One region of the Lysinibacillus capsici genome, then DNA from elsewhere that is predicted to be linked to it. Evidence: riboswitches for the same ligand, from Rfam matches in the RefSeq annotation. Region 1 holds a riboswitch; the other holds the start of a gene.
What was found. Region 1 has a riboswitch for cyclic di-GMP ahead of LCP48_RS20190 (methyl-accepting chemotaxis protein). Riboswitches for the same ligand answer to the same signal wherever they lie in the genome.

Region 1 (15,668 bases):
AATATTTTTCAAATGCTCCCATTGAGCCACTTGTATCCATCATGGCGAGCACTACTGCTTTGGATTCTGGCTTCTCCACTTCATCCCATGTTTTAAAACGTAAATCGTCATTGTGGATTGGCGTTATTTCTGCTTTCCCATGCATCGCATTGCGCTTTAATGCATTTAAAATGGTACGCTTTTTATCGACATTACCCATGAGACCTTTTTTTCGAATATCATTAAACTCTATTTTTTCTGTTTTGATATCTGCCTTTTCTTTCTGCTGTAAATTTGGTAATTCTAGTTCATGAAATAAAACATTTTGAATTTCCTCAATACTGACTTCTGCTTCATAATAATCTTGGCCAGGCTTGTCACCCGCTTCTTTTCCTTTACCGGGAGCCTGATTGGCCTTACTGCCATCACGCGCCACTACATCTCCAACACTACTATCCCCTTGTCCCTGCCCTACATGCTTAGAATTATCATGGTTATATCGTATTTTATATTCATCAAGTGACCGAATTGGTATCTTAATAACCTCGCGACCATTGGACATCACAATACTTTCTTCGCTAACTAAATCAGGTAAATTATTTTTAATCGCATCTTTCACTTTTTCCATATGGCGTTGTTGGTCCTGGTGCCCTTTACGATGGAGGGACCAATTTTCCTGAGAAATGACAAAGCGTTTATTTTCGTGTTCAGTCATTTTTATCCTCACCCATCTATCAAATTCGCTTTTTCTATACTATGCTTGTGAGCCAAATTTTTGAACTTTTTTCATAAAATCAATTGTATATCTATTAATCACACCTCAATGCGTCCAGATTTTTTTGTCCATGAACGAAAGTTTCTCTTCAAAGTCTCGGACATCCTCTGGAGCTTTTTGTTGATTCCGTCAAATCATAAATCTCTCCTCCTGATAATAAAAGGAGTGCCCTAAAATTGGGACACTCCTATCTGACTTGGAACAATGAACATCAAGTTATCGTTATCGATTTAGCAAACTTCCTACATACTGTAGCAACTCATTTGCTGATGTTGTATTATAGCCATGTTCATCAACAAGCCTTGCCACAACCTCATTAATCTTCTTCAGTTGCGATTCATCTGGCATTTTAGAAGAAGTAGTAATTTTCACGATATCTTTCAAATCTGCAAATAATTTCTTCTGAATGGCTTCTCGCAATCTTTCATGAGAATTATAATCAAAGCGTTTACCTTTTCGTGCATAGGCAGAAATTCGAATGAGAATTTCTTCACGGAATGCCTTTTTAGCATTTTCTGAAATGCCAATTTGCTCCTCAATCGAGCGCATTAATTTTTCATCTGGGTTCATTTCTTCCCCAGTAAGTGGATCATAAATTTTATTTTTATTACAAAATGCTTCTACATTATCGAGGTAGTTGTTCATCAATGTTTTTGCCGATTCCTCATAGGAGTACACAAAAGCCTTTTGTACTTCGTTTTTAGCAATTTCATCATATTCTCTACGAGCAACCGCAATGTAATTCATGTATTTTTCCCGATCCTCTTGAGAAATAGATGCATGCTGATCTAACCCATCCTTCAATGCTCGTAAAACGTCTAATGCATTTATCGATGGTATCTCTTTGCGGATAATAGCAGAAGAAATACGGTTAATAATATAGCGTGGATCAATACCGTTCATGCCTTCATTCGGGAACTCCTTCTTCAGCTCCTCTAAGTCAACGGAATTAAATCCCTCCACATTTTCTCCGTCGTACAAGCGCATTTTTTTAATTAGATCCACACCTTGTTTTTTCGGAACTTCCAAACGAGTGAGAACCGAAAAGATTGCTGCGGCCTTTAAAGCATGCGGTGCAATATGGACATGGGACATATCGCTCTCTTTTATCATCTTTTCATAAATATGCTCTTCCTGACTAACTTTGAGGTTGTAGGGAATTGGCATAACGATAATTCGAGAATGTAATGCCTCATTCTTTTTGTTTGAAATAAATGAACGATACTCTGTTTCATTTGTATGAGCAACGATTAACTCATCTGCACTAATTAAAGCAAATCTTCCTGCTTTGAAATTTCCTTCCTGTGTTAGCGATAATAAATTCCATAAGAATTTTTCATCTAATTTTAGCATCTCCTGGAATTCCATCATTCCTCTATTGGCCTTATTCAGCTCCCCATCAAAGCGGTAAGCTCGAGGATCCGACTCTGAACCAAATTCACCGATTGTAGAAAAATCAATACTTCCAGTTAAATCTGCAATATCTTGTGATTTAGGGTCTGATGGTGTAAATGTCCCTATACCCACACGTTTATCTTCTGAAAAAGTAATACGTTCAATCATTACATTTTCAATGCGTCCATCGTATTCCTTTTCAAGACGCATTGTATTTAAAGGCGATAAACTTCCTTCAATTCTAATCCCATATTCCTCAAAGAACTCATTACGCAAATGATGTGGAATTAAATGGAGCGGATCTTCATGCATTGGACATCCCTTAATTGCATAAACTGCACCTTCATCTGTTCGCGAATATTGCTCTAATCCGCGTTTTAGTAAGGTAACAATAGTTGATTTACCACCACTAACTGGTCCCATTAATAATAAAATACGTTTTCTAACATCTAACCTGCGTGCTGCTGGATGGAAATATTCCTCCACCAGTCTTTCAATTGCTGTTTCAAGCCCAAAAATTTCTTGTCCGAAAAATTTGTACATTTTTTGCCCATCGCGTTCCTCTACACCAGAACTTTTTATCATATTGTAGACGCGTGAATGGGCTGTTTGAGCAACTTCAGGTCTTTCCCTAATGATGTTTAAATAATCTGCAAATGTCCCTTCCCACTTCAGCCTGTTTTCTTCTTCGCGATAGTTTTTCACTTTATCTAAAATGTTAATAGCCTTCCCTCCATTCAGGGCTTGATTTATAACATAGTATGAAGTTAATGGCATGATGATACCATTACTTTTTCTTTGATGAAGTTTCTTCTTATTATTTCTATTTTTTGGGGCAAAAAAATTGCGGATATATCAACTGTTTTCAAACATAGAACCTTACTGAATGAAGATAAAAATTTCGGTTATTCTAACGTTAGAAAGGAGGTCCATCATTGCATCGCCATCTTATATTTCTTTTCACATTTTTATTTTTAGGGATTATGTTGTACCCTTCTGCCTCTTTTGCTAAGGAGGATCTTACAGAAGAAGAAATTTTACAGCAGCGTATGTCCTATTATGTACAATTCGATGAATTACTCATTCCATGGCATTTTTTAGCTGCTATCGATCAGTATGAGAGAAACCTACAATCAGTTCGTAAAGACATCCCTAAACGAGAAGGCTATTTGGCTATCCAATTTTCTGATGAATACTGGTCAGGTGCATTAAATCCTGTAAAGGAAGACACTTCTCCTGAGACAATTAGCTATTTCGGAGGAATGGGCCTTGATGGTAATCATGATGGAATCGCTAGTCCAAAGGATGATGAGGATGTCATATTTTCGATGGCTAGTTATTTAGGGAAATTTGGAACGACTGATGAGGATTTTAAATTAGCTTTATGGGAATATTACGGAAGCGAAGAAGCAGTCAATCAGATATTTACCATCTCCACATTGTACAGACATTTTAAAACCATTGAACTTGATGCACATACCTTCCCGCTAAATATCCGATCTGATTACAGTTACCGGGGCACTTGGGGCGCCAATCGCGGTTGGGGTGGACGCCGTATTCATGAGGGAACTGATATTTTTGCCAGCTATGGAACACCTGTATTATCTACCTCTTTTGGAGTTGTTGAGGTAAAAGGATGGAATCAATTTGGTGGCTGGCGTATTGGTATTCGCGACAATCATAATTCCTACCACTATTATGCCCACCTCGGTAGCTATCATAAGGAAATTGAAGTAGGTACAATTGTAAAACCTGGTACTGTTCTTGGCTATGTTGGAAGCTCTGGATATGGAAAAGAAGGTACATCGGGCAAATTCCCTCCACATCTTCATTATGGTATTTATAAATTTAATGGAAAAACTGAATGGGCTTTTGACCCTTATCCTTCCCTTCTACAGTGGGAGCGCAAGGCGAAAAATCAAAAACAATAAAGAATATTTTACTTATGGCACTTGAAGCATTTTGCTTCAGGTGCATTTTCTTTCTACATAGGAAATTATACACAAATATATAAAATAGTTGTTAGACATCTATATATATTTAACTATTAATATAAGGAAAATAATTATATCATTGTACTAAAAAACTATTTTTAAATATTTCTATCGAAAGGCTTATTAATACGCATAATTAGTTATAAAATAATACTTGTGTTGAAAAAATTTCTCAATGAGATAGTAAAGGGATGGGAAAATGAAAGGCATTATCAAGTTTAAAACACTTAAAACTCGAATTTTAAGTGCATTTATTCTTTTGTTAGTTTTAGTAGTTAGCTTTACAACCTACACTTACAATTCCAATACAAATATGGAAAAACAGGCAAAAGATTTAGTAAAAGAAGATTTAGTTGTTCTAAATGCAAGTAAAAATTTAGCACTTTCTATGAGTGTCCGCCTATCTGCAGCGTTAAATTATGTGTTGACAGGTGACGAAAAATACAAAGAATCATTTGATGAGTATCGCAAAATGGCTGAGGAAAATAACGCTATTCTAGACAAATATGAAAAATCAGATGAACGCGATCAACTTGTATCAATCGCCCGTGATTGGAGTACCCTTGTTAATACAGAGGTATTTGATATCTATCAAAAGGGCAATAAAGAATTAGCTTTAGAAAATTTAATGGATACACATGAACTCGTAACGAAAGTGCGATACGGTTACGAAAAACTGGCAGATGAACGTGCTAAAGCCATTACAGATGTTGGTAACGATGTTGTATCAACTAGCTCGGAGAATCGAACAATTGGTATCGCCTTTAGCTTGATTCTAACGATAGCTGGTATTCTAATTGCCATTATCACAGCCAGTACCATTTCTAAACCTGTTACAGTCGTAGCTGACCGAATGAAAGAATTAGCAGATGGAAATTTACAACTAGAGCCTCTACCTGTAAAAACGCGTGATGAAATTGGAACGTTAATGGTAGCTGCCAATGACATGAACGAAAAATTAAAACAAACGATCCATTCTATCTACACGGTTTCTGAAACAGTAGCAGCTAGTAGTGAAGAACTTGCTCAATCATCAAATGAGGTACAAGCAGGTACTGAGCAAATTACAGTAACGATGCAAGAGCTGGCATCGGGTACAGAAACACAGGCATCTACCACAGGTGATTTGGCAGAAACAATGACAGCATTTAAGCGTAGCATTCACGACACTACACAAGAGGGCATTGAATTAAGCGAACATTCTAGTCATGTTCAGAAATTAACGGTTTCAGGGAAAAGTTTAATGGTTCAATCTACCCAACAAATGGCTACAATAAATGAAATTGTATTAGACTCTGTGAAAAAGGTGGAAAATTTAAATGAACAGTCTGCTGAAATATCCAAGCTTGTGTCAGTTATCGATGATATTTCAAACCAAACAAATTTACTTGCATTAAATGCAGCAATCGAAGCAGCTCGAGCTGGTGAGCATGGCAAGGGCTTTGCTGTTGTGGCAGATGAAGTCCGAAAGCTTGCTGAGCAAGTACAGTTCTCTGTCACAGATATTGCAACAATTGTCCACCGTATTCAAGGTGAGACTGGCAATGTAACATCTGCCCTTCAGACTGGCTATGAGGAAGTAAAAAGAGGAACAACACAGCTAGATGAGACAAATGAAACATTTGAAAAAATTTCTGATGCTGTAGGAGATATGATTGATAATATTTCAACCATTTCAACGAATTTAAATCAGCTTGCTCAAAATTCGGAAACCATTAATGCTTCTATTGATGATATGGCCTCTATTTCACAGGAATCCGCTGCTGGCGTTGAGCAAACAACAGCAACTGTTGAGGAAACCGCCGCTACAATGGACGAAATCGCTAGAAGTGCAAATCAGCTTGCTGGAATGGCCGAGGAGTTAAATACGCAGCTACAGCAATTTAAAATTTAATCATCTAAACGACAAAGGCTATCTCACATTTTTCTATTTTGAGATAGCCTTCTCTCTTATTGCCAATGACTTATGGGCACTCGTTCCAATTCATGACGTTTAATAATAACACTTATCTTTTGAAACCATTTCTCACAAAGCTCCATGGCTTCTTTATAGTCATCTTCCTCTTTTGATATGGGATCTTCACTATTATCCATGAACATATATTCTTGAATAGGCTCTGATAAATGATCTACTACTAGCTTTAACGATAGCTGTGAGATTGTATCTTCTTCTACCTCCTCTTCTTCTACTTCCTCTGCTTCAGCAAGTAAGGAACCACTCATTAGATGATTCTTTGTTCTAACCGTAAATACTTCATCTTCCATGATGGCAACCTCATATATTCTGTTAAATGGAACCTCTATTATTTTTAGTTCTTCGTCTAAAGCTTCTCTTCGTGCGAAAATAAGCGTGTTTGTCTGCTCATTTAACAATAAAGCATTTAAAGCATCATTGGAAACTGTACAATGTGTATGAGGAATAGCCATTATCTCCTCCTCACTAGCTTCCGTCATGGCTGTCAAAGTTTGTATGACAATATAACGCTCTTTTAAATAACGGATACACCCTAGACCGACTAAAGCCAACCCAATTAAAAAAAATAGTTGCTTAATAATGACTAATTCAATGGCATTTGCTAGATAAAGATAGACAATCCCTAATAAAATGAAGAAAATATTTTTCATTCAATTCCCGCCTTTATCAAGTTAATCACTAGAAAAAATTCAGATGATGTACTAGCAATAGTATTCTTGATTCTATCTTTTCATTCTAATAAAAAACACGAATTCATTGAACTTTACAATGAATCCGTGCTTTTGCTTTTAACGACCAATTAGCTCTTCTTTACTACTTACGTCGTCTAATGTTTTATCTTTTTCTATTTTGTGCATCTCAAGAACATGCTCAGATGGTGGAACGAGTAAGCTCACCACGACAATTGTGATACCAGTTATAACAACACCCGAAAATACAGGAGCCTGCCATAATTCATTTAATAGACCTATGAAGCCTTCTGATTGTATTGTCAGACTAGGGACGAATGTTAGTGATGTCACAATGTAATAAACTAAGCCAACGGAAATACTTGCCCAAACTGCTGGTGTACTGACACGTTTCCAAAATGGTCCTAAAACGATTGGCCAGAATATTGTTACGAATATAATATCCCAAGCTAAATAAGCTAAATCAATTACTTTTTGGAAGCTTACAGCTAGCACTAAACCTAATAAAGCACTAGCTAGAATAATAGATCGTGAAAATCTTAATAGTTTTTTAGGATCAGGATTATGATTAATAAAATCTAAATAAATATTCTTTGTCACAATCCCTGAAGTCGCTACATAACATGCAGCTACTGTAGACATCCCCATGGCTGCCATGGCTGTTAAGAAAATAGCTGCTAATAAAGGTGGGAAATAACCTTGTGCAAAGGTAAGCATCAATGTTTCCGGGTTTGTGCTCTCAGGATAAATAGACTTAAAGGCTTCCCCTAGCATCCCTGGAATCCAGCTAATTGTAATGACAATAATACCTGCAATAATCATGCTTCGTTGTGCCACTCGCGGACTTTTCGCAGCAGCTACCCTCTGCCCAAGGTCAACTGCAGGGATATCTCCAAGTGCTAGTACAAGATACAAAGTCCAGAATTCTGCTCCTGCTTTCTCAAATAATGTACTAATATTCCACCACTCAGGATTAAATGTAACGTCTGGATAGTAAAACAAAATAAAAATGGTAATACCCAAAATACCTGCCACTGCAAGCGCACCTTGTACGATTTCAGTATAGGCAACAGCCCATAAACCACCAATAACTGAATAAATAGCCGTTAGCGATACAAATAGCAGCGCCGCAGGTATAAAATCAATTTGCAACAATTGCTGAATAATATACGTTCCACCAACTGTTAACGCCGCTGCATTAAAAACACCAAAAGCAATTGCCATAACAACCCCTGTATAGGCTCCTAGCTTTTTACTGCCATAGCGTAAACCGTAGTAATCTGCTAATGTCCAGCCCTTTAGACGTCGTAATGGCTTTGTCCAAATGAGTGCTCCAAGAATCATACAAGTCCCTAGACCCCCCATTGTTGCCGAACCTTCAAACCCACCACTTGTATAGCCAGAGCCTACCGCTGCAAAAAAGAAGGGTGCTGCTAATAAAGCAGCGACTAAACTACCCGTTACAACGGATAAAGGCATGCTCCAGCCAGCAACAATTAAATCCTCGGCTGTGTTGACACGCTTATAGCCTTTATAGCCAATATAATAGATAAATAATAAGTATAAGCAAAAGATAATAATATTTAACATTATTTACTCCTTCGTTTTCCATTAACCGTTCATTACGACCCCACCATTTGGCGTTAAAATTTGACCTGTATAGAAGTCAGCATGATTAGAGGCTAAAAATAATACACTTTTCGCAATTTCTTCTGGTTGTGCTAAACGTTTTAATGGATATTTTGCGGATTCTTCCTCCACATAGTTATCGCCAAACTCTTGTAGAATGTCCGTAAATGTTCCACTAGGAGCAACTGCATTGACAAGTATAGAAGGTGCTAATTCTCTTGCTAAAGCCTTTGTAAAAGCATTAATAGCACCCTTTGCAGCTGAATAATGCGTGAATTCTTCACAACCCAAGCTACCAATATCAGATGAAATATTGATGATTTTTCCTGTATTACGTTCCTTCATTCTTTTTGCTGCTTCACGGCAATTATAGAAACAGCCATATAAATGAACTTTAATCATACGATCCCACTGCTCATCCGTTAAATCTGTAATGCTGGAACCCTGTGCAAATCCAGCGTTATTTACAAGAATATCAAGATTCCCGAGATGCTCGTCCATAAATTGATGCATCGCTTGTACTTCTTGAGAGTTAGAAACATCTGCGTGGAATATTAAAGCTTTCACACCCAACTTTTCTGCTTCTGCACGTACAGCTTCTGCCTCTTGCTCATCCCCAATATAATTAATTAAAATATTGGCTCCATGTTGCGCAAAGCCTAAAGCAATTGCTTTACCGATTCCTTTACTAGAGCCTGTAATTAAAACATTTTTTCCTGTAAAATTAATGTCCATTATGATCATTCTCCAATTTGAATTTTGCCACTAGACCTTGCAGCTCTTCTGCTGTTTTGCCCAGTGATGAAGAGGCATCCTTTACTTCCTGCATGGTAGATAATTGCTCTTGTGTAGAATTCGAGACATTTGAAGAGAACTCTGCTGACTGCTCTGCAGATTGTTTAATATTATTAACAGATGCCGCCACTTCTTCTGAGGATGCAGAAATTTGTTGTGAGGCTGCTGAAATTTCACGTATTTGGCTAGCTACTTCTTCTGAGGAAGTAAGAATTTCTTTAAAGATTTCGCCTACTTCATTGGTAAATGCCATCCCTACCTTAACATCCTCTTTACCTTTCTCCATAACCGTGATAGAAGCGTTTGAATCAGACTGAATAGAACTAATTAAATTGTAAATTTCTGTTGCTGATTGAGAGGATTGTTCAGCTAAGCGTCTCACTTCATCCGCAACAACGGCAAAGCCTTTACCGTGTTCACCTGCTCGTGCCGCTTCGATCGCAGCATTTAAAGCTAATAGATTTGTTTGATCAGCTATAGCAGTAATTAAGCTAACAATTTCACTTATTTTTTTAGTATTAACATGTAGTCCATTAATGGTTGTCCCTATTTGTTCAACAGAATCATTAATTAACTCCATTTGAGCAATAACTTGTTGTACAACTTCATTGCCTCGTTCAGAAGCCTGTGATGCTGAAATAGAGGATTCCGCAGCTACATTTGCAGAGTCAGCAATTTGCTGAATACCTGTTGCAGTTTCTTCCATAGCAGCAGCTGTTTCCTCTGTCATGGTCATCGAGGCCTCAGCATTTTGTGTAATTTGATTCATGTCTAGTGCAATATTTGTTGAGCTGTTATAAGTTTCACCAGCATGTACCGTTAATTGATTGGCTGCTGAAGAAACGTGATTGGATGTATTGCGTATGTTTAAAATAATATGTTGCAAATTAGCCACCATTGTACGAATGGATTCAGATAATTTACCAATTTCATCCTTCGATGTCTCTAAATCCACATCTATTAATTCACCATTTGCCACTTGATTGGCAACGTTCACTACTTTTTTCAGTGGCTTTAATAGTCGATCTATAATTATGTAAACTAAAACTAATAAAATTAAAATGCCGATAATGGCAATGACAATTTGCTTAATCACACTTGTTTTAATAATCGTATTGATATAATCAGCGGAGTAATCAATCCCTAATAGGGCAATCAGTTGGCCATTATCATCTTTAATAGGACTAAAAACCGTTCTCCAAGAACCAAAAGGATCCTCGAAAATATCAGTTACCTCTGTACTATTATTTTCAATAGCTAATTTTGCTGTTTCTACATGTTCATCCGCTAAATCAGTAAAAATTTCACCGGCTTCATATACTTCATTTAGATTAGAGGTATAGCCAATTGGATTGACGCCACCCTCATCCTTGACATCCCAAATATAACTCCAGCTCATAATACCTTGCTGGTCCTGAATCATATCAAGTTGCTTTTGGATCTTTGTAAACTTTGCGTTTGTTTCCCCTTTTTCGGACAGCAAATCTTTTACTTCATCACTGTCTAAGTTCATAGCTGTTAATAAACCAACACTTTTTAATTCTTGCTCCAAATCCACATTCATCCGATTATTCAATTCACTTATACTTTGCGTCGTAATAATAGCGATAAGCAGTAATACAACGATAGAGACTGTTAGTAAAAGCTTATTTTTTAATGATGTGTTTTTTAACAACTTCATTTCCCCTTTTCCTCCTTTGAACTTTACTTGCAAAAAAATGCCTATTTCAAAAGAAATAGGCATAAAAGAACAAAAACTAGAATGAGAATGATACAACTAGCACTCTTTTGCAACCCAGCCGCCATAGCATTTATTGCCTTAGACCTGTAGCTTTGCGTCTTTACTTTTCAGTAAATTTGCCTATATTTCCCTACCAAAATTAACACAGTAGGTAAAAGTAGTCAATGCTCTCTACTTAAAACATACATATTTTATACTAGCTGTTCCTTCATTAATAATTATATAAATTACTTAATTATGATTCATCTATTGAACAAAATAAAACAGCTACAACCTCAATTAGCGTTGTAGCTGTCCACTTTCAATTCACTTACCCCTAAGTGTTTGAATAAATTATACGTTTTGTGTGACAAGTAATACGGAAGGTATAAAGGATAACGCAAACATAGCGATATACCATACGGAAGTACGACGTAATGAAAAGCGTACTTTTTTTCGTTCCGCATAAAAAATATCTAACATAACTGCAACAATAAAAGGCATTGTAATACATGCAATAGCTACTAATAAGATGTCAAAATAAATCATACAAGCACCCCTTTGTCTGTGAACATTTTTCATCTTTTTTGTGAACATTTTGTGATAATTTTATTGTACACAATTTCGTCACAAATTGTCAACGAGTTTTAAAGAAAAAAATGGCACTTTATGATTGATATCCATTGTGCATTATGCTCTATATTTATATGTTAGGCCCCTTAAAAAATTTCGTACGAATGAATCGCCACACTCTTTATAATTACGATGACTTGGATTTCTTAAAATAGCACCTAATTCACCTTTTGTAACTTTAATGCCGCCGTCATATAAAATCTCAAGCATCTCCTCAGTTGTTAAAGCTAAAGCAATTTTTACTTTCTTTAGCAGCATATTATTTGGGTTTTCTTTACCTGACACAGGTAAAGGTCCAACAGCCTGTCCTTCTCTTGCTTTCTGAGGCCCGCGTTTAAAAGTAATTAATCCATTTAAAAATGCCTCTAACATTTTATTATTACATTTGATGTATTCCTCTGGCGCTTCTTCCTCATCATTAATCTTAATCAGCATATTTAATACTTCTTCCTTTGTATAATCCATGCCACCAAGTTTAAAAATTTCTACCATATCTACATTTTTTATATCGAACGCATAGCGTAAACGAATTAAGATATCATTATTTGTCATTATATTTCCTCCTTTAATTAACCTTATATAGTAAAGAGCCAGGCTTAATTATAACAGAGAGTTTGCTGATTATTGCTAGCTTTCCACAAGTTGTTGTTGTTAGCAAATAGCGTGTGCATTTCCTACTTTTTAAATGTATGAAAAATTTAATCGCAACCATTCTAAGGTCAAGGAGGTGAGAACAATGGCTAACAATAACCGCAGTTCAAATAAACTTCTAGTACCTGGAGTACATGAGGCTGTCAATCAAATGAAATATGAAATTGCACAAGAGTTTGGCGTTCAGCTTGGGCCAGAAGCATCTTCTCGTGCAAATGGTTCCGTTGGAGGAGAGATTACAAAACGTCTTGTTGAAATCGCTGAAAAACGTTCAAAAGGTTTATTATAATTAAATACTAATAAGAAAAGAACGAATCCCATTTACATAATTGGAATTCGTTCTTTCGTGCTCTATAAAATTATGCTGTTTGCAATTCCTTCCCTGAGCTCTTAAGCGTTAGCATAACGATAAAGGAAATACAATACAGTGCTGCTAAGTAAATCATCACGACAGTCATATCGTAGCTTTGTAAAATAAAACCTACAAAGATTGGTGAAAACCCACCTATAGCTCGTCCAAAGTTAAAAATGGTGTTTGTTGCTGTACTGCGAATTTGTACTGGATAAAAGCTACTAATTAATGCACCATACCCTGCAAACATTCCATTAGAGAAGAATCCTACAACCGCACCGCCTACTAATATCGCTACTGCACCTGTTGCAAACGAGTAAAAGAATACAGCACATGCAGAGGCTACTAAAAAGATCCCGAATGTTCGCTTTGCACCAAAACGATCCATAAATCTACCAAACGTCAGCATTCCAATGATCATGCCAACTGCGGTACTAATTGTCCACAATGCTGAGCTTGAAACCGATAAACCTTGCGATTTCTGTAACATCGAAGGTAGCCAAATCATTAGACCATTATAGCCTGCAATTTGAACAGTTGCCATTAGAATTAGGGAGAGTGTTGTCATGGTGATACGAGGTGAAGCAAATAATTGTGCTAATTTCCCGTTCTCTTGCTTATTATTTTGTTGTTTCTGCGCTGCTAACCATTCTGGTGATTCATCAATATTTTTACGTACGATAAAGGCGAAAATAACTGGTAGTAATCCTACAAAGAATAATGCACGCCACCCTAAAGTTGGTAAAATAATAGCACTTAATAAAGCAGCTAAAATTACTCCATATTGTGCACCTACACTGACATAAGAGGATGCTCTACCTTGTTTATTCTTTGGCCAAGCCTCCGCCACAAGCGCCATCCCAATACCATATTCTCCGCCAGCACCTAAACCAGCGATAAATCTATAAACATAAACTTGTTCAATACTTGTTGCTACTCCTGTTAAGGCCGTTCCGATGGCAAACAAAATAATCGTATACGTAAACACTTTTACTCGACCATATTTATCTGCTAATACACCGAAAATAATACCACCCAGTAGCATCCCAATATTCGTGATGGATGAAATCAATCCACCTGTTGCAAGATCAATATTAAATTCTGCAATAATCATTGTCATAGCAAAGGAAATAAACATAATGTCCATTCCTTCTAGCGTTAGCCCTGCCACTGAAGCAACCACGGTTTTTTTACGATAATCCATTCTTGTTAGCCTCCATTTTCTAGTTGTCGATCTCTTTTAGTGAATGGATTATAGCTGTCTTGTCCATTCTCTTTTGAAGCCTCACGGGACTTCCTTTAAAAGAGGGGTACGAAACAATAATAAAAGCCCTTCCGTCACAGAGGACAAAAGGGCATGACAAAGCAAAGATATTAGCTTAAAAATATCACATAGCCCTTTTCAGCCTCTCTGGACCGTATTAAAGGATTTATATATCGTTCATTTATACCGTTCTACATTCTATAAGATTACTGAAGAAAAAGCAATGGTCGAATAGTGGAAATTCAACTCGGTAATTCTATAAAGTTTTGAGCAAACTGATAAATTAGATTGGCAGGTACAGCCAAATTAAGGTTTTGACCATCATCGAAGCCTGCTGTAATCAGACCAACCAATCGCCCATGCATATCCAATAAAGCACCACCTGAACTGCCATTTGATATAGCGGCTGTAAATTGAATCATAGACATTTGCCGAATATCACGAAAACCCGAAACAATCCCATCAGAAACTGAGTCAAACAATCCTAACGGACTGCCAATCGCCACAATTTTTTGCCCTCGAACTAATTGTCCATCCATTTTTACAGGTAAAGGATGGCTTATTCTGTCTACCTTCAAAATAGCCAAATCATGCATATCATGATATTTTACAAATTGATGGGTAATATACTCGTTGGTATCATTTTCATAGAGCACAGAATAATATTTTCCACCACCCACAACATGCAGGTTTGTTAAAATATATCCATCTTGGTGGAGAACGACACCAGAGCCATAGCATAAAACCTTGTCATCCTCCCCGAAGGTCTTAATCATCACAACAGATGTGGCTAAGGAGGCTAATTGCTCATAACTCCACTCCTCTGTCGCATTCGTTTTTTGAGCAGGAATGTTCAATTGTCTTGAAGTACTTTTAATAGGCAATGTTATTTCTTTTTCATAGAAATGACGACACATATGTAAGGTAGAAGACGCTTCTATTATAGGGTACATATTGGCAATATCTCCTTTGGGATTCATGTAACAAATATCGCACCCCAGTGACGATAAGAAATATAAAAATAGTAATTCATGCTGCGTAATGTCACCTATAAAAACAATTTTGGGGGACGTTGGATTTTCCTCCGAAAAAATTTGTGGTAAATAATAATCCATCCAATACAAAAATTTAACTGCAAAATTTTTTAACAACGTTTCATTAGGATAAGGCTGATTTTCTTTAAATAGTTGAATCATCTGTTTAAAGCTTAGCTTTTTTGTCCATTCAAGTTGATCACTCGCTAATGTACTGCACAAAGATAGCTTATCCAGTAATTGCGGGTTTTCAGCAACAGTCTGCCACATTCTCCAACTTTCTGACAATCTACCTACATCTTCCTTATTACGAATGACCTCTAGCTTATGCAGTCGTAAATAAAATAAGTTTTGCTTGGAGAAATACTCCTCCATTTTTAGAATCTCATCTTTATAAAAATCTACCGAATCAGGTATACCGATATAGCGTAGAAAAACTACTTCCTTCGTTAGGGAATGATTGTTGTGATGAATTTGCATAAACTCCTGAAAAGTATTTACTGATTTATTATATTTAATTTTTAACGGTCTAGTTGTCACAATCATCTTCATACAACTCCTATAAGCTCGTCATTACATATAATGGTACTTATATACAATTCTCTGATGTTTCTCTAAATCCTCTATTGATGCAAACAAAAAAGCCCAACTCTATAAAGAATTAGACGTAGCTTTGGAATAAAGATTTAGAATAACAACTTCCATTGTTTTCGAGTGGTCCACTAGTATTCCATTAGTTGTTCATGCCACTCTAACATAATTAAAAACTAAAAAGATGTTTTA
Region 2 (15,668 bases), 1.1 Mb from region 1:
AAGCAAATCGTAGAAGCAAATCACTATTGGGCTACCCGACGCCAACAACAAACAAAAGAGTGGTTCCAATCGATGATTACCGATCATTTAATTGATCTATTTTATGGAAACCCGCAACGTAAAGCACAAGTACAACAGCTTGAACGTCAAATTTTAAGTGGACAGTTGACAGTTACACAAGGTGTGGATCGTTTATTTAGCGAGGAGCGGGAAGACAAGTAAACGAGTCTTATTGAAATCGTAGTAATTTCAACTGAAATGTGTTGAGCAAGTAGGTGCACAAATTGCTTGCAAACTGCTATGATAAGAGATGGATAAGCGTCAAAAATCTACTATCTGAAATATAACTAAATTGGCGCGAACTTGAAAGGAGCTATCGCTATATGAATATGGATTACGATTTATTTATGCAGGAAATTTTAAAAACAGCACGTGCTGAAATCGAGGCAGCTGGTTATGAACAATTAACAACACCAGAAGCTGTAGAAGAGGCGTTTGCTCGTCCAGGTACAACATTAGTAATGGTGAACTCAGTGTGTGGTTGTGCGGGTGGTATCGCTCGTCCAGCAGCAGCACAATGCGTTCATTATGATAAACGTCCAGACCATTTAGTAACAGTGTTTGCAGGGCAAGATAAAGAAGCCACTGCAGCAGCGCGTTACCATTTTGGAGAAGATCATCTACCTTCATCACCATCATTCGTTCTATTAAAAGACGGACAAGTTGTCGCAGAAGTGGGACGCTATGAAATTGAAGGGCATGACCCAATGTCAGTTGTGACAAATTTACAAGCAAACTTTGAAGAATATTGTGACGAGCTTTAAGTCCATTCTTGCATAAGAAAAATTTATTTTCAATCAAGTAGAAAAGCCTCATAGATCATGCTATCTATGTAGGCTTCCTACTGATCCTCATGTATAGATAGTTTCATTATTGTTAAAATTTTTGTAATATTGGCTAAATAATTAGCTGAATGAGTGAAGAGTACTAAAGGATGGGAGGCAGTCGGCCTGAAGAAGTTTTCAATCGGCTATCGGACTTTAAAAACAGCAATTGGTGCGGCCATCGCTATTGCCATTGCACAGTATTTTGATTTAGCCTCATATGCATCTGCTGGTATTCTAACCATATTATGTGTGCAGCCAACAAAAAAGAAATCCATTTATGCAGCCTATACACGATTGGTTGCAAGTATTGTAGCAATGCTTTTTGCCTTTGTAAGCTTTGAGTTATTTGCTTACCATCCACTTACACTAGCAGGCATGCTTATATTCTTTATACCTACCATTGTATCTTTAAAGGTTGCGGATGGATTTATCTCCAGTGTCGTAATTATTATGCATATTTACGCTGCTGAAGGTTACTCATTGACACTTGTTTATAATGAATTAGCGTTGATGGCTATCGGTTATGGAACAGGGATTGCCATTAATATGTATATGCCAGACATTCAAAAGGAATTAAATTACTACAGAGTCAAAATAGAGGAACTATATAGTAAGATTTTTTTAGAAATTGCCAGCTATTTACGGCAAGGAGATACGTTGTGGAACGGCCAAGAAATTATCGATGCAATCAAAGCACTAGAAGAGGCTAAATCATTAGCGTTTAAAGATGTTCAAAACCATTTTACAAGACGTAAAAATGATTACTATGTATATTTCGATATGCGAGAGCAGCAGCTAGAAATTATCGAAAGAGTGCTACCCAAAGTGACGACATTACCTGTTATAGTACAAGAGGCTGAAATTGTGGCAGATTTTTTACAAGACCTAGGTGAGCATGTTCATTCGGGGAATACGGCTAGTCATTACCGTGAAAAGCTCGAACATGTTAAGCGCGATTTTTCTCAGCTTCCTTTACCACAAAGCCATGAGCAATTTATCGCTCAGGCAGCCCTCTATCAGTTTATAGAGGAGATGGACAGGTATTTAGAAATAAAGCAGTCATTTAAAGGGTTAAAGGCTAAAAAAGAGCGCCCACAGTAGTGTGGACGCCTCATGCTTTGCCTTAAATTATCATAGATAATCCGAATGCTAGAGATGAGATTAGCATAATTGCGATCATACTATAAATAACGACTTTTTGAAATTTTTTATTACTCATATGCTCGTTCGCTCCTTCTTTTCTTATAAATAGTTTAGCAAATCTGAAAAATTTCTCAAGTAGTAGAGTTTTGACAAAAAAATCTGTAAAATAGAGTATGTACCATAACAGAAGGAGATGTCACCATGGAGAAAGTAGACCATATTGGGATTGCAGTGCGCGATCTTGATGAACGCATTACATATTATACAGAAACTTTAGGCTTAAAGTTGATGAAAGTGGAAGAAGTAGAATCTCAACAGGTTCGTGTGGCATTTATCGATGCAGGGAACGTGAAAATTGAGCTATTAGAACCAATGAGTGATAAAAGTGCCATCCATGGTTTTATTGAAAAACGTGGAGAAGGAATTCATCATGTTGCGTTTGGTGTGACGGGAATTCGTGAACGAATGGCAGAGCTTCGTGAAAAAGGTGTACGTCTCTTATCCGAAGAGCCAGGGCCAGGTGCTGGAGGGGCAGAGGTTGCGTTTATGCATCCTAAATCCTCATTTGGGGTGTTGTATGAATTATGTGATAAAAGTGGAAAAGGGGATAAGTGATTAGTATGGATATGTTCGACAAAATCAATGACTTGTATGACCGTAAAACGGTAATTGAACTTGGTGGGGGCTATGATCGCATCGATAAGCAGCATGAGAAGGGGAAACTTACTGCTCGTGAGCGTATAGACTTGTTGCTAGACGAAGGTACATTTTTCGAAATTAACCCATTTATTACACACCGTACAGTAGACTTCGGCATGGAAAAAATGGAGGGACCTGGTGATGGTGTCGTAACTGGCTTCGGTAAAATTAACGGGCGTCCAGTATACTTATTCTCTCAAGATTTCACAGTGTTTGGTGGGGCACTTGGTGAAATGCATGCGAAAAAAATGGCAACAGTGATGGATTTAGCTGCTAAAAATGGTACACCATTTATCGGCATCAATGACTCAGGCGGTGCACGTATTCAAGAGGGTGTTCTTTCATTAGATGGCTATGGTCATATCTTCTACCGAAATGCCATTTATTCTGGTGTGATTCCGCAAATCTCTGTGATTATGGGACCTTGTGCTGGTGGAGCTGTTTATTCTCCAGCTATTACTGACTTCATTCTAATGGTGGATAAAACATCTCAAATGTTCATTACAGGACCTAAAGTAATCGAAACGGTAACAGGAGAGAAAATTTCTGCTGAAGATTTAGGTGGTTCAAAAGTAAATAATGCGGTCAGTGGGAATGCTCATTTCCGCGCTTCTTCTGAAGAGGCAGCGATTGATGAAATTAAAAAACTATTAAGCTACTTACCACAAAACAATAAAGAAAAGGCACCTCGTCAAGCTAGACCTGAAGGGGATGACTACCGTCCAGAAATCGTAGATACAGTGCCAATCGAAACAACACGTCCATATGATGTACGTAAAGTTGTTGAGCAAGTAGTGGATGAAGGTTCGTTCATGGAAGTACATGCAGAGTTTGCTAAAAACGTAGTAGTCGGTTTTGCACGTATTGCTGGCGAATCAGTTGGACTTGTTTGTAACCAACCAAAAGTTCTTGCTGGTGGCTTAGATATCGATTCTTCTGATAAAGCAGCTCGTTTCATTCGTACTTGTGATGCATACAATATCCCAATCATCACATTTGAAGACGTTTCTGGCTTCTTCCCAGGCGTTAAACAAGAACATGGTGGTATTATTCGTCATGGTGCGAAAATTCTTTATGCTTATTCAGAAGCGACTGTTCCAAAAATTACAGTGATTTTACGTAAAGCTTATGGAGGCGCTTACGTTGCCTTAAACTCGAAATCTATCGGTGCTGACCTTGTATTTGCATGGCCAAATGCTGAAATTGCTGTTATGGGTGCTGCTGGCGCAGCTAACATCATTTTTGCCCGTGAAATTGCAAAATCAGATGACCCAGAAGCAACTCGTGCAGCGAAAATCGAAGAATATAAAGAAAAATTTGCTAACCCATATGTTGCAGCATCTCGCGGTATGGTAGACGACGTAATCGATCCACGAGATACACGTATCAAGCTGATTCAAGGACTTGATATGCTGTCAAACAAACAAGAAACACGTCCAGAGAAAAAGCACGGTAATATTCCTCTATAATAGTAATACAAGCCTAGCAGCTCAAAAGTTGCTAGGTTTTTCATTGTCAAAAAGTGAAACATTTTTGTTTGTCATCCGTACTGATAGATAGGAGGAGTTGAGATGAATGGAATGGCAGCATTTACAAATAGAGCAAGAAAAGATTCATGCACAACTTAGAAAAGCATCTAGATTAAACGAACAAAATCAGTTAATTGATGGGCAAATTAAACATACACAACAGGAAATAGACAATCATACGGCAGCACTCCATCAAATTCGATCCAAACTTGATAAATTGGATGGTTTCTCGTTTATGAATATGATTCGTACGTGGACAGGGCAACAAGATGAACTGAGGGCAGAAAAAATTGATAAGGCGGCAGTACTTGAATTAAAGCTAAATGAAGCAAAGAAAATGCAAAAAGATTTAGCAGAGGACAACGTGCAAGTGATGAATCAGCTAGTCCAAATTGATGAAAATGCGCTTCAGCAATCACTTCAACAGGTCTTTCTTAAAAAGAAGAAATATTTACAGATTCATGATGCAGCCCAAGCAGAAAGGCTAGAGTATTTAGCACATGAGGAAATGCTAACAAAGCAGCTCATAAGAGAAATTAAAGAGGCGGAGGAAGCAGGAGAAGTAGCTCTTACAAGGCTAGGGCAAGCAGCAGCTTCATTACATTCGGCCAATGGGTATTCCACATGGGATACATTTTTTGGTGGTGGGCTGATTGCTACGCACTTAAAGCATGATGCGCTCGATCAGTCTGAAAACTATTTACACAGTGCTCAAATTGCCTTACAACGGTTTCATAATGAATTATTAGATGTTCATGAAATGTCTACGAAATCGTTGCATATTGAAACTGATGGGTTTGTGAAGTTTGCGGATTACTTTTTTGATGATATTTTTTCAGCATGGTCTGTTCATTCTAAAATCTCAACAGCAAGGGAACAGGTCTCACGTGTTCAAGATGATGTACATAATACGATTTGGCGCTTACAGGATAAACATAATAAAGCTGTCAACTACCTACAATCATTAGAAAAAGAAAAAGAGCGTATTTTCAATGACTAAGGAAAGTCTGAGATTTTTCTCAGCTTTTTCATGTTGTTGAAAAAAGATTGTGTCACTAGCAGAAAAAGACCTTTTGGCAAGGTGAGGGTGTGATTTCCGTTCCGCCAGTGTCCTTTTCAGGGGGCGTCCGATGAGCCGCTTCACTCACTGAGTTCGCTCCAGGGTCTCATCTGTGACTAAATCCCCTAGAAGTGACACTGGCGGAACGGAAATCAACGATGTGGCAAAGTGTCTTTTCATTATCTTTCATACTAGCTAGCCGTAGCAATCAAATTAACCCAATATTTGTATAATTAGAGAAAGAATAGACTCTTAATTTCATTGCGAAGAAATGATTAGTTACAACCCCCCTCCATAAAATGGGTAGTGAGGACCTTCACTTTATTTGAAAACCTTTGCTAAAAAGTTAACATTTTGTAGGTTGGAGCGGGAGGCTACTTGATTCCCGTGGGATAGCGAGACAGGCGAGCCCCTGCACGAAGCTGCGCGGCGCTCGCCCACAGGAAAGCAAGTAGCCTGCAACGGAAACCATTTTCACCTTTCAAAAAATTCTATTGATGGTTTTGTTCTTTAACACTATGGGAAAGTCTGAGATTTTTCTCAGACTTTTTATTTTGGTAGTATTGTTCAATGATTTCAACTCTTCTGACGTTGTGCTAAAATAATACGTATACTATAACGTGGAAATACACGTAAACTAAGGGAGTTTTACAACATGACAAGTCGTTTAGTAGAAGAGTTTTTTGAGCTCGTACAAATTGATTCAGAAACAAAACATGAACAACTAATAGCACCAATTCTTGTAGATAAGTTGACTGCACTTGGATTTTCAGTGATTCAAGACGATGCACATACGCGTAATGGACATGGGGCAGGTAATATTATTGCCACATTAAAGGGCACATTGGATGTAGAGCCAATCTATTTCACTTCTCATATGGATACTGTTGTTCCAGGGAAAGGCATCAAACCGTCTTTACGTGAAGATGGCTATATCGTATCAGATGGTACAACCATTTTAGGTGCCGATGATAAAGCAGGTCTAGCTGCTCTATTTGAGATGGTCAAACGTTTGAAAGAGCAAAATATTGCACATGGAGATATTGAATTTATTATTACGGCTGGTGAAGAAAGTGGCCTTGTTGGCGCTAAAGAGTTAGATCCAGCGAACATTAAAGCAAAATATGGATTTGCGGTTGATAGCGATGGCAAAGTTGGTGGTATCGTGACAGCAGCACCATTCCAAGCGAAAATTTTCACAAAGATTATTGGAAAAACGGCACATGCAGGAGTTGCTCCTGAAAAGGGTATTTCGGCCATAACAGTCGCATCAAAATGCATTGCTCAAATGAAACTAGGTCGTTTAGACGAAGAAACGACTGCAAATATTGGGCGTTTTGAAGGTGGACAAGCGACGAATATTGTTTGTGACGAAGTGACAATCCTTGCAGAAGCACGCTCTATAGACAAAGCTAAATTGGATGCGCAAACAAAGCATATGCAAGATACGTTTGAACAAGTATCTGCTTCGTTAGGCGCACGTGCAGAGGTAGAAGTGAAGCTAATGTATCCAGGCTTCCGTGTAACGGAATCTGATAAAGTAGTTCAGGTAGCTATGGCTGCTGCACGCAATGTTGATCGTACACCGACACTAGGCATTTCTGGTGGAGGCTCAGATGCAAACGTTATCGCAGGTTTTGGCATTCCTACAGTTAATTTATCTGTTGGATACGAGGATATCCATACAACGAATGAAAAAATACCAGTAGAAGAGCTTGAAAAATTAGCAGATTTGCTAGTAGAAATCGTCAAAGAATCGGCAAAAAACTAACAGTCGAATAAGGATGTGACCCTATGGAAAGTGTCAAAGCAGTCGTTTTTGCTTGTGGGACAGAGGAGTATGCTGTGCCTGTGGAGCAAGCGATTTCAATTGAAAAATTAGAGCAAGTAACACCTATTCCTCATTTACCTAACTATCTTCTAGGCTTTACAAGAATTCGCGGTGAGCTTGTACCTGTTCTTGATTTTGAACGCATACTGTACAATCGTTCATCGAATACAGCAACCGCACGTATCATTGTGTTGAATACTGATGTGGTTAATTATGGATTACTTGTTACAGAAGCACGAGAAATTCTTGATTTCGATGAATCAGTACTTCAGCAATTGGGTCTAGTCAATTATAGTAAAACGCGTTATTTTACAGCGGTAGCTAATCTTGAAAATCGTATGATAACATATGTTGATCCAAAAATACTGGTTAATTCATTAGAGGGCATTAGGGAAATTATCAATTATTTACACAAAATGCTTGAAAATGAAAAGGAAAACGTAGAGGCTTAAGTACTCTACGTTTTTTTATGTTTGAATAGTAAATTTAACCTGTATTTTGTCGTTTTTACCTGATCATACATGTGACAATTATGCATTATACCTACAGACAAACAATTGCTAACCGCGTATGATAATGATTAAGAAAAAACTGAAAAAGGCAAACTTCACCGAAAGGGAGGGACGCAAAGCCATGAGTCTAAACACTATAATTTCAGTGCAAGATTGTCAGGTTGCCAGGTTCTGTTCTAGGGGCCGTGGCGAGTAGAATGGAGTTAGTTCGTATGAAGAGACAATTAAAAGTATGGACCGCACTAATCGTCATCATGATTAGTTCATTAGCTTTATCAAGTGGAAAGGTTGATGCCATGTCTATACAGGAAAAGGCTACATGGCTGTGGGATACATCCCTCATCATGGATGACCAAGAAAAAATATTATTATTTTTAGAACATAATGATGTCAATAAAGTTTATCTGCAAATCGATCAAGGCATAGCGAGCAATGACTATAAGCATTTTATTAGTAACGCTTCTCACAGAGGTATTCGCATTTATGCATTGGATGGTGCTGCAAGCTGGGTTTCAGCTGAGGGTAGTCGAAGCCAAGACGAATTGTTTAATTGGTTACATACATATAATGAGAATTCAACTGAATCTGAGCAATTTTCTGGGGTTCACCTTGATGTAGAACCTTATTTAAATAGTGGATGGAGCTTACATCAAGCACAAACGATAGAATCCTATCAAGCACTAATAATGAAAGCAAGTGAGAAGGCAAGTCAGTTACAACTTACTTTAGAAGTAGATATGCCATTTTGGTTTGATGAAGTTCAGTATAATAACCAATTTGGAAAAGGGTTATTAGCTGATTGGGTCATTGACCATACGGATAGTGTGACGATCATGGCCTATCGTGATGCTGCAAAAGATATTATCTCTATTGTAGAACATGAAATCGCGTATGCTTCCACTGTGAATAAATCAATTGTAATTGGTGTAGAAACAGGCGCTTCAGAGGAAGGGGAAAATATTACTTTTTATGATAATGGAGAAGCCTTTATGAATGAACAGCTTATACTTGTTCAGCGACATTTTTCAAATAACGATGCTTTTCATGGAGTAGCCATTCATTATGTGGAGAATTGGATGACCATGCGTCCATAAAAAAAGTCCTTCCAGTGTTAAACTGGAAGGGCTTTTCTATTGGTATTAGGACAGTCGACCACTGTAGTCCTCGAATTTAAATTCACGAATGACTTTAATACCTTCTTCATCATTATAAGAAACGATAGATGGTAAGTTGACACCGTTAAACATATGGTTTTTCACCATTGAATAATGAGCCATATCTGTGAATACAAGACGATCACCTGGTTTTAATGGCTGTTCAAACGAATAATCGCCAATCACATCACCAGCTAGACATGTTAGTCCACCTAAGCGATACGTGTGTGCTAATTCATTTGCTTGTCCAGAACCAATAATCATTGGACGGTAAGGCATTTCAAGTACATCAGGCATGTGACATGTTGCTGATGTATCTAAAATAGCAAGATCCATTCCATTTTCTTGAATATCTAGCACCGTTGCTACTAAATAGCCTGTATTAAGGGCTACTGCTTCACCTGGCTCAAGATAAACAAGCAGGTTATACTTTTCTTGAATATAATTAATGATGTTCACAAGTTTTTCTACATCATAATCATCACGTGTAATATGGTGACCGCCACCGAAGTTTAACCATTTCATTTGGTGTAAAACATCACCAAATTTTTCCTCAACTACTTCAATAATACGCTCTAATGTATCAGAATTTTGTTCACACATCGCATGGAAGTGTAAGCCATCGATACCATCAAGCTGTGATTTATCAAAGTTAGCCAATGTTGTACCAAGGCGAGAGTTTGTGTAACAAGGATCATAAAGAGCTGTTTCAATTTCAGAGTATTCAGGATTCACACGAATACCACATTCAATTGTTTTACCAGCAGATTTAACTTTATCCTTGAACTGAGCCCATTGGTTAAATGAGTTAAATACGATGTGGTCCACATAGCCTAGAAGCTCGTCCATTTCATGCTCAATATAAGCAGGTGCATAAACGTGAACTTCTTTGCCCATTTTTTCATAGCCAAGACGTGCCTCATGCAGTGAGCTAGATGTAATGCCCGCTAAATATTCCCCTACTAGCGGGAATGTTGAATGCATAGAGAAGCCTTTAAGGGCTAATAAAATGCGGCAGCCTGTTCGATCTTGAATTGATTTTAAAAGCTCAAGATTCTTTGTTAATAATCGCTCATCCACTACATAAGAAGGGGATGGAACTTTTGAAAAATCAATTGGTTTCATCGGCTTAATTCCTTTGCATCTAAATCAAGGTCTAATAATTCTGGGTTATGGCTTTCTTGCCATGGTAGACCCCATTTATTTAGTGCATCCATGAATGGATCTGGATTGAAATCTTCCACATTCCATACACCTGGTTTACGCCATTCACCGTTCATCACAAGCATTGCACCGATCATAGCTGGTACGCCAGTTGTGTAAGAAATCGCTTGTGAACCAACCTCGTTGTAGCACTCTTCGTGGTCACATACGTTGTACACATAGTACGTTTTTTCTTTGCCATCTTTTAGACCGCGAATGATACAACCTATGTTTGTTTTACCTTTCGTACGTGGTCCAAGTGAAGCTGGATCTGGTAATACCGCTTTAAGGAAGTGGATTGGTTGAATCATTTGCCCTTCGAATTCGATTGGCTCAATTGATGTCATACCTACGTTTTCTAACACTTTTAAGTGTGTTAAGTATTTTTCAGAGAACGTCATCCAGAAGCGGATTTGTTTTAAACCTTTGATATTTTTTGCAAGGGATTCAAGCTCTTCATGGTATAGAAGGTAAATATCTTTTGGTCCGATTTCAGGTAGGTTATACACTTCTTTTTTCTCAAGTGGTGCAGTTTCAATCCACTCGCCTTCTTTCCAGTAACGACCATTCGCTGTAATTTCACGAATGTTAATTTCTGGGTTGAAGTTTGTTGCGAAATGATATCCATGATCTCCCGCATTGGCATCCACGATATCGATATAGTGGATTTCATCAAATTCATGTTTTTGTGCATGAGCTGCGAAAACGCCTGTTACACCTGGGTCAAAACCGCTTCCAAGTAATGCAGTTAAGCCAGCTTTTTCAAACTTCTCTTTATAAGCCCATTGCCATTTATATTCAAATTTTGCCGTTTCAGGTGGCTCGTAGTTTGCAGTATCCACATAGTGCACACCTGTCGCTAAGCAAGCATCCATAATCGTTAAGTCCTGATAAGGTAGAGCCACGTTAATCACTACATCTGGTCCGAAAGCTTTAATAAGCTCAATAACCTCTTCTGTATTGTCTGCGTCTACCTGTGCAGTATGAATTTTTGTTTTTCCGCCGTCTAGTTTTTCTTTTAGAGCGTCACATTTTGAAACAGTTCTACTTGCGATACAAATTTCCTCAAATACGTCCGAATTTTGAACACACTTGTGTACCACAACACTGGCAACTCCGCCAGCTCCGATAATCAATGCTTTACCCAATTGTCTACCCCCAAGTTCATATAAAGTATTGTCAAACAAGCTGATTATACAGAAAATTGATATACTACTCAATCATTGTTTTAAAATTTTCTACAAAAAATTTTATTTTTCTACAACAATTAGACGTATACGGAGGGGATTGCCTCGGAAAAGAAGGGAATCATGAATAAATCTACAACGCCATTTTAGTAAAAATAGCTGTTGTATAGACTTAATTAATTGGTGAAGTTTCATCACAATTCATCCAAGATACTACGACATCAAGTAAATATTTTTCTAAATGAATGTTTTGACATAGTATCTCTTCCGATTGACGATTTGATACCAACTACTAAATCATTTCTACTAACTTTACATAAAAAAATCCCTCTACATATAGAAAGGGAAGGAACCACATTAAACGTGCTACAGGTATCTGTGTACTGGAAAATGATGCATATTATTTCAGAAAACGATTGGATACTTGTTGTTTTTCTTCCCCCCATATATAGAAGAAAACCACAAGCAAAGTACTAAAAAAACCCATCACAAGAGCATACGTACTGAGGGCTACTCCCACTTGACTTTGCATGGCATAAATAAAAATGGCCCCTATTGTTAACAAGTTGCCTGTAACAATCGATACTAGATGAAAGCGTTTATTCATAGCAAGCCCTCCTATTAGATGAATTGGTAATGCTCAGGATTTAAGATAATTAACTTCAATTATCGCACAATTCAGAACTTTTTCCAATGTTTTTATCTTACTAGAATAATTAAAGATGCTTTTTTAATACATCTTTTTGTAGTATGATGAAACACAAAAGGAATATTCATAGATTATTACAAGAAAGGGGAGAGGATGGATCGTGAAATTACGCAATTCATTAACTTTTCAACTTGGGACGATTATCGCTGGTATTTTAGTGGTGATGCTAGGGATTACTTCGTTCGCTACATACATAACTGCTTACAATAAACTTTATGATGCTGCTGGTGTTGAGGCCTATGGCTGTGCCAATATTACGACAGGTTTGATCAATCCGCAACAATTGGACAAGGCCATTCAAGGCGACAAGGCTGTACAGGAAAACATTGGGAACGATTTGAACTGGACAACAGGTCATAAAGATATTTTCCAAACGCAATATATAGTATCATTGGATGGCACATTATTAGCGCTTGATGATCATTTGGCTGAAAAAGGCTATGCCCCTGGTGATCAATTTTATTTAGATAAAGAAGCTATTGATATGTTGCTTACACATAAGCATCCAACATACTCACAGCCCTATACTTATGCAGGGATGGACCGTTTATCTGGCTATGCCCCTATTTTTAAAGACCATGATTCCAGTAAAGAGATTATTGCCATTAGTGTCATCGACTTTGATGCCAATATCGTGAAGGAGCGAACATGGGATGTTGTACGAAATGGGATTTTAATTAGTATTTTCCCTATGCTAATTGCTTCTATCATCACAGGCTTTTTAATCCGTCGTAAAGTAAGACCGATTAGTGTGCTGATTCAGCAGGCGAAAGAAATAGCCAATGGTAATTTAGCAGTACCTGAAACAAAAATTAACAGTAAAGATGAAGTAGCAGATTTAGCCAATACATTAAATCGAATGACAGCTAATTTACAAAATATGATTATGACGATGCGATCCACTTCTAATACTTTAACGAATAACGCAGATGAAACCGCTTCCACCTTGAACGATATGAGCAATACCATTCAAGGTGTCGCCAATAATATCGAAGAGGTAACAAGTGCCGTGACGGCAGGGATGCACCATGCTGAAAATGCGACAGATGTTCTTACTTCTTTAGCGCAGGACCTTCAAAAGATTCAAAGCAATGCCAATAACAGTGCCGATAATGCTCGACAAACGATGGAATTAGCAACAGAAGGTGAGCGACTAGCAAAAGATATAAGCAATGATATGGCATTAATTCACAGCGGATCAGGTGAGGTACGACAAACAGTAGAAAACCTGGTTACATCTGCAACCAAAATTCAAACCATTACAACGTCTATTGCGAACATCGCATCACAAACAAATTTGCTAGCACTGAATGCTTCCATTGAAGCGGCTAGAGCAGGGGAGCATGGTAAAGGCTTTGCTATTGTTGCTGAGGAAGTACGGAAGCTTGCTGAGCAATCTAATCAAGAGGTATTGCAAGTTGAACAGCTTATTCAGGATATAATGAAGCATGTGCAGCAGGTCATGTCATCTACGAATGATAATACGCAATATATTGAAAAAGGAACAGAGACAGTGCGTCTAACAGCACAATCTTTAGGAAATATTTCGACAGCAGTGGCTGCAACAGTAGAAGAAATGATTACCATTTCTAATGCTATGACCGCTGAAAATCAAAAATCTACACGTATTGTGCAAATGATTCAACAATTAACAGAATCTATTCGTGATATAGAAGAAACGATGAATATGATTACTGTCGCAGCGCAGCAAACAACTGCAAGCATTGATGAGGTGGCACAAGGCTCTAATGAAACAAATCACATGGCACACACACTCGAACAGCATGTAAAGGCGTTTAAATTAAAAGAATAATAGAAAGATTAGGACATGTTGGCTTTTGCTTATACTACTTAAATGGTAAACTAGCAATAAGATTTTTCTTTTGCGAAGGTGAGGATTTTAATGGTGGTAAAACAAATGAACGAGCAAGTTCAACAAGTCAATGACTTATTTTTGAGTGGTCAAGTAAAGGAAAGTTATCAACTAGCTAAAGAAATATTGGGCAATGTTACAGCGATCGAAGAAGAGGCCTATCAAGTCATTCAGCAGCATGTGGCAATGCTAGAGGCAAATGGGTATGCAAATATGCCTCAGCCTACTGACGACAAAGTAAAGCAAAATGTGGAACGAACAGATGGCTCGTATCCAGAACGAGATGTTCTCGCAGCTTATATAGGTAGTCAGGATGATGAGCAATTTGGTAAAGTGGTCGATGAATTATTAGCAGGACCTTTAGAAGCGCAGGCGAACGCCTATTATACAATGGCGGAATATTATGTCCTTGCAAAAGAACAGGATAAGGCATCCGTACAATATGCGGAGGCAATCAAATTGCAGCCCAATAAGGCATTGTATTGGGGAGCATTTGCACAGTTTTTAAATCGTCACGAAGGTAGCCCATATTTGGCATTAAGACTGATTGAAGAAGCAATACTCCTAGATGGAATGAACCCTCGTTGGCACTATATTCAAGGTAATATATTTTTTCAGCTAGTAGCAGCGACAAAAAATTTAAGCTATTTACCTGCCTTGGAAGAAGCATGGGAGAAAGCTAAAAAACGTTGTACAGCTAAGCAGGTCACATTGAAATTGGATTTGGAGAAGTCAAAAGATTTGTTAGCGCAATGGAAAAAGCAAATGCTCTAACAGGTAAAAAGACATGTAACTTTTAATAATTATTTCCTTTCAAGTATAATTATGCTATAGTGAAACCATAAACGGACGTATGAAGCTTATCGATGACATGAAAGAAGTGTTTTTTTGAGTTTATATGTAGCGTATGTATTGGTAGGACTTGCCATTGCCATGCCTGTAGGAGCTATTACAGTAGAAATGACAAAGCAAGGACTCAAAAATGGTTTTATGCACGGCTGGGCTGTTGGGCTTGGTGGTATGACCATTGATATTGTATTGGTTTTTGCTCTGTATATGGGACTAGCCTCCATCTTGGCTATGCCTATGATTCAACTCCCTATGTGGATTATTGGAGCGGGCTTTTTATTCTTGTTAGGCTATGATTCTATCAAGAACGCTGACCATGATATTACATTGGCAGGAGAAAAAGTAACCAAATCGTTTTTTGCCTCTTATTTTAACGGCTTACTAGTGGCCATTTCACCCGGTAATCTCGTTTTTTGGGTCAACGTATTTGGTGTGGTGCTAGCAAAATCTTATGGACAAGGGGAGTCAACGAGCTTTTTAATTATTGCTGCTGGTGTTTTAAGTGGAATTTTACTCCACGATATCGGTTTGCTGACCATTATCTCGGTTACTCGTAAAGCTATGAATCGGAAGATGATTAGGACATTTACAATTGTCGCAGGCTTCTTATTGATTGGTTTTGCTTGTTATTTTATCTATGAATTTATACAAGGAATTAAGATTTATATATGAAAAGTGCGATCCCTAAAGATCGCACTTTTTTTATTGCGCAATAGCCTCGGTATGCTCTTTTATACAAGCTAAAATTTCTTCTGCTACTTCATGCGCTAATGCTAGTTCTGAAGTAAAGCCAACACAAGAACAATTCATCTCACCTAAAATATAGCAATCCTCTCCGTCTTCATTGGTATCGAGCATAAAGTCAGCTGTCCAGATAAGCGGTAAATCATAATTACCTAGTAGGTTTGTTATTTGAGGGAGCTGCTTTAAAAAGTTTTGTACCAGCTCTTGCCAGTCTTCAGGCTTGTCATAGCGGTATTGAGCGCCAGAGAATAGAGTTGCGCTAAAGGCATCCTCGGTAGCAGCTGGTTT

Region 2: it holds a riboswitch for cyclic di-GMP, as region 1 does, so the genes downstream of both, LCP48_RS14665 (amidase) here and LCP48_RS20190 (methyl-accepting chemotaxis protein) in region 1, are expected to answer to the same signal.

The regions. Positions count from the first base shown of each region.
Region 1 covers NZ_CP084108.1:4,058,497-4,074,164, forward strand. The annotation lists gene yhbH (sporulation protein YhbH) at 1-694, opposite strand, end outside; gene LCP48_RS20160 (PrkA family serine protein kinase) at 977-2,872, opposite strand; gene LCP48_RS20165 (M23 family metallopeptidase) at 3,085-4,080, shown strand; gene LCP48_RS20170 (methyl-accepting chemotaxis protein) at 4,343-6,037, shown strand; gene LCP48_RS20175 (hypothetical protein) at 6,094-6,768, opposite strand; gene LCP48_RS20180 (sodium:solute symporter family protein) at 6,907-8,397, opposite strand; gene LCP48_RS20185 (SDR family NAD(P)-dependent oxidoreductase) at 8,419-9,171, opposite strand; gene LCP48_RS20190 (methyl-accepting chemotaxis protein) at 9,161-10,912, opposite strand; cyclic di-GMP riboswitch class I at 11,018-11,103, opposite strand; gene LCP48_RS20195 (hypothetical protein) at 11,306-11,500, opposite strand; gene LCP48_RS20200 (YehS family protein) at 11,642-12,136, opposite strand; gene LCP48_RS20205 (alpha/beta-type small acid-soluble spore protein) at 12,321-12,524, shown strand; gene LCP48_RS20210 (MFS transporter) at 12,595-13,791, opposite strand; gene LCP48_RS20215 (trypsin-like peptidase domain-containing protein) at 14,094-15,431, opposite strand.
Region 2 covers NZ_CP084108.1:2,963,043-2,978,710, reverse strand. The annotation lists gene meaB (methylmalonyl Co-A mutase-associated GTPase MeaB) at 1-222, shown strand, start outside; gene LCP48_RS14705 (BrxA/BrxB family bacilliredoxin) at 384-824, shown strand; gene LCP48_RS14700 (aromatic acid exporter family protein) at 978-1,988, shown strand; gene LCP48_RS23360 (hypothetical protein) at 2,011-2,067, opposite strand; gene mce (methylmalonyl-CoA epimerase) at 2,232-2,645, shown strand; gene LCP48_RS14685 (acyl-CoA carboxylase subunit beta) at 2,651-4,198, shown strand; gene LCP48_RS14680 (hypothetical protein) at 4,305-5,258, shown strand; gene LCP48_RS14675 (M20/M25/M40 family metallo-hydrolase) at 5,974-7,089, shown strand; gene LCP48_RS14670 (chemotaxis protein CheW) at 7,113-7,601, shown strand; cyclic di-GMP riboswitch class I at 7,739-7,830, shown strand; gene LCP48_RS14665 (amidase) at 7,874-8,755, shown strand; gene nspC (carboxynorspermidine decarboxylase) at 8,801-9,940, opposite strand; gene LCP48_RS14655 (saccharopine dehydrogenase family protein) at 9,937-11,166, opposite strand; gene LCP48_RS14650 (hypothetical protein) at 11,606-11,812, opposite strand; gene LCP48_RS14645 (methyl-accepting chemotaxis protein) at 12,015-13,727, shown strand; gene LCP48_RS14640 (tetratricopeptide repeat protein) at 13,818-14,561, shown strand; gene LCP48_RS14635 (LysE family translocator) at 14,676-15,308, shown strand; gene LCP48_RS14630 (Cj0069 family protein) at 15,339-15,668, opposite strand, start outside.